DNA from 2 places in the Alkalihalobacterium alkalinitrilicum genome. Region 2 is predicted to be linked to the other one. Evidence: predicted binding sites of a transcription regulator. Region 2 holds the regulator's gene; the other holds the start of a gene.
The links. The regulator LexA, encoded in region 2, represses DNA repair genes until DNA is damaged. The targets are predictions, from matches to a motif close to CGAACATATGTTCG.
Positions count from the first base shown of each region.

Region 1: a site for LexA is predicted at 3,786-3,799, ahead of BK574_RS23240 (YhjD family protein). Genes of this name have one in related genera too.

Region 1 is NZ_KV917368.1:4,811,667-4,817,632, reverse strand. Features, by position in the region: gene BK574_RS23265 (class I adenylate-forming enzyme family protein) at 1-397, shown strand, start outside; gene dcd (dCTP deaminase) at 510-1,040, opposite strand; gene BK574_RS23255 (FAD/NAD(P)-binding protein) at 1,209-2,375, shown strand; gene BK574_RS23250 (IDEAL domain-containing protein) at 2,473-2,769, opposite strand; gene pcp (pyroglutamyl-peptidase I) at 3,036-3,659, opposite strand; gene BK574_RS23240 (YhjD family protein) at 3,823-4,179, shown strand; gene BK574_RS23235 (MgtC/SapB family protein) at 4,380-5,084, shown strand; gene mgtE (magnesium transporter) at 5,161-5,966, opposite strand, start outside.
Region 2 is NZ_KV917368.1:44,393-50,358, reverse strand. Features, by position in the region: gene BK574_RS00225 (YneB family resolvase-like protein) at 1-526, opposite strand, end outside; gene yneA (cell division suppressor protein YneA) at 534-827, opposite strand; gene lexA (transcriptional repressor LexA) at 982-1,608, shown strand; partial or broken gene BK574_RS00210 (IS1182 family transposase) at 1,797-3,282, shown strand; gene glnA (type I glutamate--ammonia ligase) at 3,279-4,628, opposite strand; gene BK574_RS00200 (MerR family transcriptional regulator) at 4,668-5,069, opposite strand; gene BK574_RS00195 (methionine gamma-lyase family protein) at 5,413-5,966, opposite strand, start outside.

The DNA of each region.
Region 1 (5,966 bases), 4.8 Mb from region 2:
TAATTACTTTACAGTCGGGGATATGGCTCGACAGGATGATGACGGTTATTATTATATCGTGGATCGTAAAAAAGATATGCTGATTAGTGGTGGTGTTAACATTTATCCACGTGAAATTGAGGAGTTTTTATATACAAATGCAGGCATTTTAGAAGTTGCTGTCATCGGTGTGCCTGATCCAGTTTGGGGTGAAGCGGTTAAGGCGATTGTCGTACCTAAAGCAGGTGTTTCCTTAACAGAAGAAGAAATTATCTCCTACTGTGAAGGCAGATTAGCTAGTTACAAGAAGCCTAAATCGGTAGACTTCGTTTCAGTCTTGCCTCGTAATCCGTCTGGTAAAATACTAAAAACAGACCTTCGTGCACCTTACTGGCAAGGTCAAGGAAAAAGGATCTAATTTCCATGTTTCACGATATTATTTTTTTTAGAGCGACATCCACTGAACGCTGCGAGGCATCTAGAAACGAAAACAGAAGGTCCTGTTTCAGGCCCTCTGTTTTTCGATGCTGCTAATCGATATCTTTATAAATTCGACTTCCTACAGCTTGACGTTGTCCTTGGTATTTTCCTTGATAAGGTGTTTTTGCTTCTTGATCCATTAATGCAAAAACGAGCTGACAAATTCGACGCCCTGACTTCAATTTAATAGGAAGTCGGTTCGCATTATATAGCTCTAATGTAATTTCACCTTCAAAGCCAGGGTCGACCCAGCCAGCATTCTGAATAAATAATCCCATTCTTCCAATTGAACTTCGCCCTTCTACAAATGCGGTTACATGGTTTGGGAGCTTTATATATTCTTTCGTTGTTGCTAATAGAAATGAGTTTGATGGAATGACAACTTCATCACTTTCAAATTCAATATACTTAGCTTCTTTATCAAGTGATATCGATTCGATGGCATTTTCATCAATTTTTAAAAAGTGTGTTCCCAAACGAATGTCTACAGAAGCGGGTTGTACTTGTCCATCCACTAAAGGCTCTATTGAAAGCTCTCCCTTGTTTAACATTTCATTTATTGTTTTATCTGATAAGATCATCGCTTTCTCCTCACTATTACTATAATTATTTATTATAAACAAAACGAAACTGTTACGATTTGAAGTGTACCATATTCTTCTCCATCATAAAAGAATACATTGCATAATAAACTGTATTTTTGTATATTAAATAGTAATGATTACGATTATAGTTTTGGAGGTTACATCATGTTTGACTGGCTAATTATTGGTGGAGGTATTCAAGGTTGCACGGCAGCTGTTTATCTCATAAAACAGAAAAAAGTTGCAATTGAAAACTTAGCCATAATCGACCCAAATGAAAAGCCATTATCCATGTGGCTTCATTGTACATCTACTATTGAAATGCCTTATTTACGTTCCCCATCGATTCATCATCTGGCACCCGCTCATTTTGACCTTGAAAAGTTTTCGAAAACGGCAAGCGGAAAGCCTTACGCTGCTTTTTATAAGCCTTATGATCGACCTGGTTTAAAGCTTTTTAACAATCACTGTGAGCACCTATTTGAAGAAACTACACTTTATAATAGTTGGATTCAAGGCAGAGTCGTTCAGTTAAAGAAAGGTAATAAAAATTGGCAAGTTGTCCTTAAGGATGGTCAACAGCTTGAAAGCAAAAATGTTATATTAGCCATTGGATTGAGTGAACATCCATACTGGCCTGAGTGGGCGGTTATGGCTAAGGAAAACGGTGCTTCTATTTCACATGTGTTCGACCGTGAACGACAGGTACCGGAGACGACCAAATCCTTAATAATTGTCGGTGGTGGGATTACAGCTGCCCATGCGTCCATCAAATGGAGCCGTCATCTTCCAGGAAACGTGACTCAAATTTCAAGACATCCGCTTCGAGTCCACCAATTTGACTCTGACCCTGGATGGCTTGGTCCAAAATTAATGAGAAGCTTCCAAGCCGTTTCGAGTTATGACAAGCGACGAGATATGATACGTCAAGCTAGGCATAGAGGTTCACTCCCCCTTGACCTTAAAGCGAAAATTAGTAAACAAATAAAAAGCGGCGCTCTGTCCTTTTTACGTGATGAAGTTGTGGGTCTACAAATAAACGACTCCATGAATGTAGTTAAGTTACTGTCTGGTGATACGGTTAACAGTGAACATATTCTTCTTGCAACTGGTTTTCATCAATCACCACCTGGCATTGAATGGCTAAGTACAACGATTGAAGAACGCAAGCTTCGATGTGCTGCGTGCGGCTATCCTATATTGTCTAATTCATTACAATGGGATGAAGGATTATATGCTATTGGTGCACTTTCTGAACTTGAGATTGGACCTGTCGCAAGAAATATATCGGGTGCGCGCCGTGGAATTGAAAAAATACTACAGTCCTTTTAACTTCATATTCATTTTGACTTTCTCAGTAGCTAACCCACCATAAGTAAACAATAAAAAAAACAAAAAAAGCAGAGTGCACAAAGACACTCTGCTATGATTAATCAATAAATTGTATATCTAATTCATATCCTTTTTCAAATAACATTTTGCCTGGTCGATAACGATCTAACAGTTCATTGTATTGCGTTGATAATACGAAAAACCTTTGTTCATTATTTTCCTCTAATGCATCATCAATCTGCTTACAAATCTCGTTCTTTTGATACTCGTATATTGAATATTCAAGCATCGCTTGGGCATAGAGGGAATTCAGAATTTCTTCTGAAGGCTTCTTCTTGTTACGAATCGCGGCTAATTGTTTCATAAGCTTTTTATCAATGGCAAATTTGTTCATAGAAGTTACCTCCTTTTTGTTATTTTACACTAAATTTTCGGATAATTCAAACATTTTAATTGTCTAATTTTACCCAATTTTATCTAATTATTTTGATTTACAATCTTTTTACCCTACTTTATCTATAAATAAACCTTTCTATCAGACGAATTTGCCCTATTTGAAACACTAAAAAACACCTCTACACAATAAAACGCAGTCCAAATTTCGTTGCATGCAAAATTGTTAGAGGTGTTGAATTATTTATTATATATAATTAGTCAGGTCTACTCATGATCTCTTATCGCTTCAACCATTACTTTTAAACTTCTTATTTGTTCATTTAACGACATACTTGGTATATTCGGGCGAGTTGTTACCATATCTGGTGTTGCTGGAAAATGAACAAACCCAGCCTTAATATTTAACTCATTTTGCTGAATATGATGCAAGACCCCATATAATGTATTATTACAAATATAAGTACCAGCCGTATTCGAAATTTGCGCTGGAATGCCTTCAGAAACTAGCCGTTCTACCATATTGCGAATTGGTAATGTCGTAAATAACCCATCTGGACCATCACTAAAAATCGTACGATCGACCGGCTTATCTCCTTGATTATCGCCTTTATCTCCTTCACCAGCTGTATCCTGAACATTGATCCCAATTCGCTCCGGAGTAATCGCTGCTCGTCCAAAAGCAAGTCCACAAGAAATGACAACATCTGGATTTATCTCTTCCATTTTTATTAGAAGGGTATCTACACATTGACCATACACTACTGGTAGTCCGATCGTCTCGATTTCTACTCCTTCTACCCCTTGGTTCTTTAATGCCTTTACTATTTCTAAAGTAGGGTTTACGTTGAAATCACCAAACGGCTCAAACCCTGATAATAATACTTTCATAATTATGATTGCCTCCTTCATTGCTGTATAGTTTTATTGTAAAGGTCGCTACACTAAGTGGCAATGTAAAGCCGCTTCCAAATATTATGCAGTTGTAAAAGAACGTTAGTTCTCATATAATAAATACAAACAAACGTTCTTACAACGGGGGGATTGATCGTTTATGGTGATAACGAAGGAAGACCAAACAACCATTCATCAATTTGTGCTATTAACAATTGCACGGAAAGCATTAGAAAAAGACCTTGAACAACTAAAAGCATCTTCTTTAAAACTACAACCAGCTTATCTAAACCTAACAACAACTGTACTCGATCAACTAAGTAAAGAACTTGGAGTCATTAAGCGTTATATGAAACAAAAAGAGTTGAAAGTTGAAGTTGGAAAAAATGACGGCACATTTTCTTATTACCATTATTTCTGTCGTGGGTATGAAGGGCAAAATCATTACTTAAATGTGAACTTAAAAAATCAAGTTACACAATATATAACGAACTGTTTTGCAAATGGAGTAAAATAAGCAAATTATGAAACGAGGGCCAACAAAGTATTTGTTGCCCTCTTCTTTTTTTTCATTTTACACTCAAATAAGAATGATTAATGATAGTTAACTAAACTATTAAAATTCTAACAAATTTAATAGTTTTTAAAAGAAGGCATAATTTTATATATATTTTATATTAATAATATAATAGTTAACTCTAAAAATAGTTAGAGGAGGTGAAGAAGATATTACATGATGTAATTAATTATGAAATTTTTGTAAAAATGAGTTTTGCTGCCGTAGCTGGATTAGTAATAGGTTTGGAGAGAGAACTTAAGGGGAAACCATTAGGATTAAAAACTTGCCTAATTGTATCTGTAATATCTTGTTTACTAACCGTCGTATCATTTGAGTCGGCTTTTTTATATTCTAAGGAGTATTCACGACCAATGGACCCAGGTCGTATCCCTTCCTATATTATCAGTGGTATCGGTTTTTTAGGTGCTGGTGTAATTCTTCGGAGAAGTAATGAAGCAATCTCAGGCTTAACCACAGCTGCATTAGTCCTAGGTTCAGCAGCGTTAGGAATAACTATTGGTGCAGGTTTTTATATCGAAGCGTTAACAGGTGTAATTTTTATCATTATAGGAATGAAAGTCATTCCCTATCTATTTAATAAGCTCGGACCAAAAAAATTAAATGAAAAGGAAATAAAAATAAAACTATATATTAAAATGGCAACCGATTTAACTACATTACTCAAAGAAATGAAATCAAAAGATCTAGGAATCAAACATGTGAAGATAAAAGAAGAGGGAGCCGACGATATTATTATTACCTGTATTGTGACCGTCCATAAAAAGGTTTATACAACAGATATTTATTATTCCATTAAATCATTAAATGGGGTAATAAAGGTAGAAGCCGAAAGTTTAGAATAAGTAAATTAGATACGAAAGACGAATCAGAGAATGGTGTCAGACGCCATTCTCTTCAATACACTCACACACTTGTCATTTAAACATATTGAAGCAAGGTAGTAGCAACTGAAAAATAAATGAACAACCCAACAATATCATTGATCGTTGTAATAAATGGTCCTGAAGCAACGGCAGGATCTATTTTTAAACGATGAACAACCCAAGGAATAATTGTTCCTGTAATCGTCGATATAACAATAGTAAAAAACAATGAAATACCGACTACTACACCAAAATACATTCCACTAATATCAAAAATTAAAGCAATTAGAAACGCAATAACACCGCAACAAACTCCCATAATTAATCCTGTTAACGCTTCTCTTTTTAACAATTTACGAAAAATATTTTGTTCGTCTAAATTACCAAGTGCAATACTCCTTACTACAACTGCCAATGATTGCGTACCAGTGTTACCGCCCATATCAGCAATTAACGGAATAAATATCGCTAATATGGTCATTTCAGCTAATGTACTTTCAAATTGTCCGATAATACCTGCTGTACCGATTCCTAATATCATTAAGATAATTAACCACGGTAAGCGCCGTTTAGCGGCTATTAGAGGACCGACTTCAAGATCAACAGAACCTTTCGTCGCCATTAAGTCTTCAATGTCTTCAGTCGTTTCTTCTTCAACAATATCCATCACATCGTCCACTGTTACAATTCCTATGATAACGTCTTTTTCAGTCACGACGGGAACGGCTATTAAATCATAGTTTTTAATAACTTCTGCTACTTGCTCTTGGTCAGTTGATGGTAGTACTGAAATAAACCTATTTTTCATTATATTTGCAACCATATCAAGTGGTTCAGCTAAGATCATTTCTCTTAAAGAAA
Region 2 (5,966 bases):
TCAACTTAAGAATTTCATCGATTGGAATATCTTTCCTCTTTCTCCCACCCACCTGATGTCTTAACAAGTTTTTTTCAGGATCATACCCATTCTTTATTGCTTTTTTCATGCCTCTTTTAATTTTCATATTATGTAATTTTCGCTGGTATTCTTCAATGATACTAACAATATCCATTAGGATCGTATCCATCTCTGATGGCTCTAGTTGGTTTCCTAAATTGCAAAGCGTATATATTTTTTTATTCATCTTTCTAACTTGATATAATAAAGCAGTTTTCGTATTGCCTCTACCAAGTCGAGTATCATCTTGGATAAGTAGTACATCTACACCACCTCTAAGTAACTCCAATACTTCTATAATTCCTTCTCTATCATTTTCATATCCACTTTGACGTTCCTTTATCACTTTAACAACTTCAAAATCTAATCGGTTAGCTAAATCTAATAATTCCTCCGCTTGTCGATGTAGCGAGGAGGTTTGTTCCTCATTGTTTGTACTCACTCTACAGTAAACTACTGCTTTAATCATTTTTTCACCTACTGTTCGTATCTACTGGGATGGTTAACGTTTGCCCAGCTATTAAACTACTTTTTTCCATCTCATTCGTTTGTATTACCCAATGAATAAATTCCTCTATGGAGAATGGGTGCTCATAATTTGTTGCAAAGCCCCATAAAGTATCTCCTTCATTAACAACAACCTCAATAGTTTCAGTTATTCCTTGTTTCTCAGCACCCACGACAGACATAAAAGCAAAAAATGCTATAGAAAGTACAAATAATAATACTAGTGTTAATTCTTGTCGAGTTAAATTTACGAATTTCATCAAATACCACCTCATAGGAATGTATGTTCTTGTCTATTATTGTAAAAGAGAACACCCATTCGTGTCAATGAATAAATTAGAACTTATGTTTGCATCCCTTTTTTTGACATGCTATACTTTATTTAAGATTAATTGGATAAATGAGGTGTCATTGATGACAAAATTATCAAAAAGACAACAAGAAATCTTAGATTATATTAAAACTGAAGTACGAAAAAAAGGTTATCCACCTTCTGTTCGGGAAATTGGCGAAGCAGTGGGACTAGCCTCTAGCTCTACTGTACATGGTCATCTTTCTCGCCTTGAGAAAAAGGGACTTATTCGGCGCGACCCTACAAAACCGAGAGCTATAGAGGTTATTGACCAAGAACAAATAGGAGCGGAACAAGGTATTGACACTAGAACAGCATTTGTCCCAGTCATTGGTAAAGTTACTGCTGGACAACCTATTACTGCGATCGAGAACGTCGAAGAGTATATCCCATTACCTGAACGGTTAGTCTCAAATGATTCTGTCTATGTTCTTATCATAGATGGAGATAGTATGATAGAGGCTGGAATATTTGATGGAGATATGGTAATTGTTCGTCAACAACAAACAGCCAACAATGGAGACATTATCGTTGCTATGACTGAAGAAGATGAAGCTACAGTAAAGCGATTTTTCAGAGAGAAAGATTATATCCGACTTCAGCCTGAAAATTCAACAATGGAACCGATTATACTTAAGAGTTGTACAATTCTCGGAAAAGTGATTGGAGTTTTCCGAACCATTCATTAATTTTACAATTCAAAAAAAGAGGCTGGGACAAAACTCAGTAAATGGAATTAAAAGAGGCCCCGAGAACATTTTTTGTTCTCGGGGCCTCTTTCGTATGTATTTAAGTTTTTTCATTTTACAAAACAAAAAAAGGACAACCACTGATAAAATTAAAGTTCCTACACAATAACCATCGGAGGTGTGCCCTTATGTATAAACACTATAACATGAATCAAGTAATTTTGCCTTTAAATTTAGAAATGAAACTTCAAGAAAATGATATTGCATTCGCGGTTCATCATCTGGTAGAGCAGATTCCAGAAGAAGCCTTTGCCGGCTTCTTGAGAAAGACCGGGTGTCCTGCTTATCATCCGCGCATGATGATGAAAGTCATTTTATGTGCATACACACAATCTGTTTTTTCTGGAAGGAAGATTGAATGCCTACTTAAAGACAGTATACGCATGATGTGGCTGGCTCAAGGTTATGAGCCAAGTTACCGAACAATTAATCGGTTCCGTGTTCATCCGGAAGTTCAAGAACTCCTCCGTGAGTGCTTTGTTCAATTTCGATGTCAACTTGTCGAAGAGAAGGTGATTGACAATGAAGCCATTTTTATTGACGGGACTAAGATTGAAGCCAATGCCAATAAATTTTCATTCGTTTGGCGAAAATTGATTGAAAAATACAGTGCCAGCCTGATCGAAAAATCAAAACAACTGTATGATGAGTTGGTGGAAAAAGAAATCATTCCTGAGATCGAGCGAGAAAGCACTGAGGACCTTTCAGTGGAGGAGCTCTCTCTTATCACAGCGAAGTTAGAAGAGACCGTCGAAGAATACACTAAACAAATTGAAGCAAGTGAAGAGGCAAGCGAAAGGAAAGATCTTCGTTCAAAGCGTAAAGAACCAAAGAAAGCCCATAAACAATTTCTGGATCTTTTCATGCGCAAACAGAAGTACCAAAAAGACATGGAAATCTTTAAAGGACGGAATAGTTATTCAAAGACAGACCACGATGCCACGTTTATGCGTATGAAAGATGATTATATGAAAAATGGACAACTGAAAGCTGGTTATAATGTACAAATTGCGACAGAAGGTCAATATACGCTCGCTTACGAGATCTTTTCAAATCCAACTGTTACACGTACGTTGCGCCCATTCCTTGATAAAATTGAGCACCATTTCTTTGAACTCCCAGACTATATTGTCGCAGACGCTGGTTATGGAAGTGAGGAAAATTATGAGGATGTGCTTGATAATCGAAAGCGCACACCTCTTATCACGTACAATACATATCGTAAAGAGAAGAAAAAGCGTTTTAAACAAGACGAATTTCAGACAGCCAATTGGGATTATCATAAGGAAGATGATTCAACAGCTGCTTACAGAATAGAAAACGGGTGAGATCTATGACCAACGTAAGGTGGACGTAGAACCAGTTTTTGGATATCTGAAGGCTAATTTGCGTTTCACTCGAAAGTCCGTGAGGGGCAACGAAAATGTCAAAAATGAATTAGGGTTTGCATTCATGGCGGAGAACATACGAAAGTACACCGCCATGGACGCCGATCAAGCATTGGATAATAGAATAAATCAACAGAAAAAGGGTTCCAATCATTTTATTTTTATGGTTGGAACCCTTTTTTATTATTTTTGGCTAGTTATGTCCCAGCCTCTTTTTTGGAATTAATATAGTGAAAGGTATTGCTCACGCTCCCAAGGGTGAACTTGCGATCTGAACATATCCCACTCAATTTCTTTTGCTTCAACAAAGTGTTCTACAGCATGCTCACCAAGTGCTTTAACTAATACTTCGTCTTTTACAAGCTTATCCATCGCTTGTTTTAATGTTGCTGGTAAATCTTTAATTCCTTCTTCTTCACGCTCTTCTTTGCTCATGATGTAAATGTTACGATCAGTAGCTTTTGGTGGAGTTAATTTACGTTTAATACCGTCAAGTCCTGCAGCAAGCATTACAGCCATTGCTAAATATGGATTAGCCGCAGGGTCTGGAGAACGAACTTCTACACGAGTACTTAAACCGCGTGAGTTAGGGATACGGATTAACGGACTACGGTTACGCATAGACCACGCTACGTATACTGGTGCTTCATAACCAGGTACTAAACGCTTATATGAGTTTACAAGTGGATTTGTAATTGCTGTAAATCCTTCTGCATGCTCTAAAATACCAGCTAAGAATTGCATTGCAGTTTCACTTAATTGAGAATCTGTAGATTCATCATAAAATGCATTTCCTTCTGCTGTGAATAAAGACATATTACAATGCATCCCTGAACCGTTAACACCAAATAATGGTTTAGGCATGAAAGTTGCGTGTAAGCCGTGTTTACGAGCAATTGTTTTTACAACTAATTTAAACGTTTGAATTTCATCGCACGCTTTAATTGCATCTGCATATTTAAAATCAATTTCATGTTGTCCTGGTGCTACTTCATGGTGAGATGCTTCAATCTCAAAGCCCATTTCCTCTAATTCTAGAACGATATCACGACGACAGTTTTCACCTAAGTCTGTTGGTGCAAGGTCAAAATAACCACCTTTATCATTTAATTCTAAAGTAGGCTCACCTTTTTCATCATTTTTGAACAAGAAAAATTCTGGTTCTGGACCAATGTTGAATGATTTAAATCCTAACTTTTCAGCTTCTTTTAACACACGTTTTAAAATTCCACGAGGATCTCCAGCAAATGGCGTTGGGTCTTCACCAGGCTTACCTGGTTGGTAAACATCACAAATTAAACGAGCTACTTTACCTTTCTCTGAAGTCCAAGGGAAAATAACCCATGTATCAAGATCAGGATAGAGGTACATATCCGATTCCTCAATACGTACAAACCCTTCAATTGAAGATCCGTCAAACATCATTTGATTACTTAATGCTTTTGGAAGTTGATTAACAGGTATTTCAACGTTTTTAATAATTCCCATTAAATCTGAAAATTGAAGACGGATAAAACGAACATTCTCTTCTTTAGAAATTCTTAGAATATCTTCTTTAGTAAATTTAGACATTATATGTATTCCCCTTTCGAAATATCAAAAGAATTGATTTTAGTGGAAGAAGCGCGAAAGCTGACCTTGTATAATAGAAGCCTTCCCGTTTCGCCCAGCCATTATCAGTTCATTTTTTAAATGTTTACGTAGTTCTTTGTCTGAAATTTCAGCTTCTTGCTTACCTATTGGAGTAATTGCGGTTATTTCATTTGCCTTTTCATTTAATTCCAAAATTTTCTTGATTCCAGAAATGTTAATCCCTTGTTCAATGAGTGATTTTATTTCTAGTAATCTGTCTACGTCATTAAATGAAAATATCCGCTGATTCCCGTTTGTTCGAATTGGGTGAATAAGTTGATGTTCTTCATAATAACGAATTTGCCTTGCTGATAACTCTGTCAACTGCTTCACAATTCCAATTGAAAACAACGGCATATTACGGCGAATTTGATCGTTCATAACCGAACCCTCCTTTGTTATAACTTAATATAAGAATACTAGATGACAGCTTCAGTGTCAACCTGTGTTAGGTAAGTTGACATGGGTTTTTTTCAAATTACGACATATTTCGGACAATTCTAAAAACAAAATTACGTTTTCCTACTTTCGTCGCAACTCTATGTTCTCTAGCAATTTGTTCATTATTATTCATTAAATTAAAAGCCTCGTTACGTTAGACTTTCCACTTTTAACATAAAAAAACACAAGGATTTATATATAGCCCTTGTGCTTTTCTATTTCATTTACTTAGATAATTTTATTAACACATTTCCGCTTTCTTTTGGGGTAACATTGTACATAATTAAATAGATAACTGTTTGGTTTCTAGTAAATGATTTACTGCTCTTATTACTGCGATCTTCACGTGTGAATATGTTAACCCCCCTTGAACATAAGCAACATATGGTGGACGAAGTGGGCCATCCGCCGTGAGTTCAATACTAGCTCCTTGTATAAACGTTCCCGCTGCCATAATTACATCATCTTCATATCCTGGCATTGGACTAGGTTGAGGTACAACATGCGAATTAATCGGCGATGCTTGCTGAATCGCCTGACAAAAGGCTATCATTTTATCCCGATCATCAAATTGTACAGATTGGATTAGATCCGTTCTTTTTTGATCCCAGGCAGGTGTTGTGTTCATTCCTAGACTTTCGAGAAATGCAGCGGTGAAATGTGCTCCTTTTAACGCCTGAGAAACTGTATGAGGTGCTAAAAAGAATCCCTGATACATCTCAAGTAAACTGTATAATGAAGCGCCTCCTTCTGACCCGATACCGGGTGCAGCTAACCTAAAGGAGGATAATTCAATCAAATCCTTTTTTCCTACTAAATAGCCTCCGGTTTTTACAA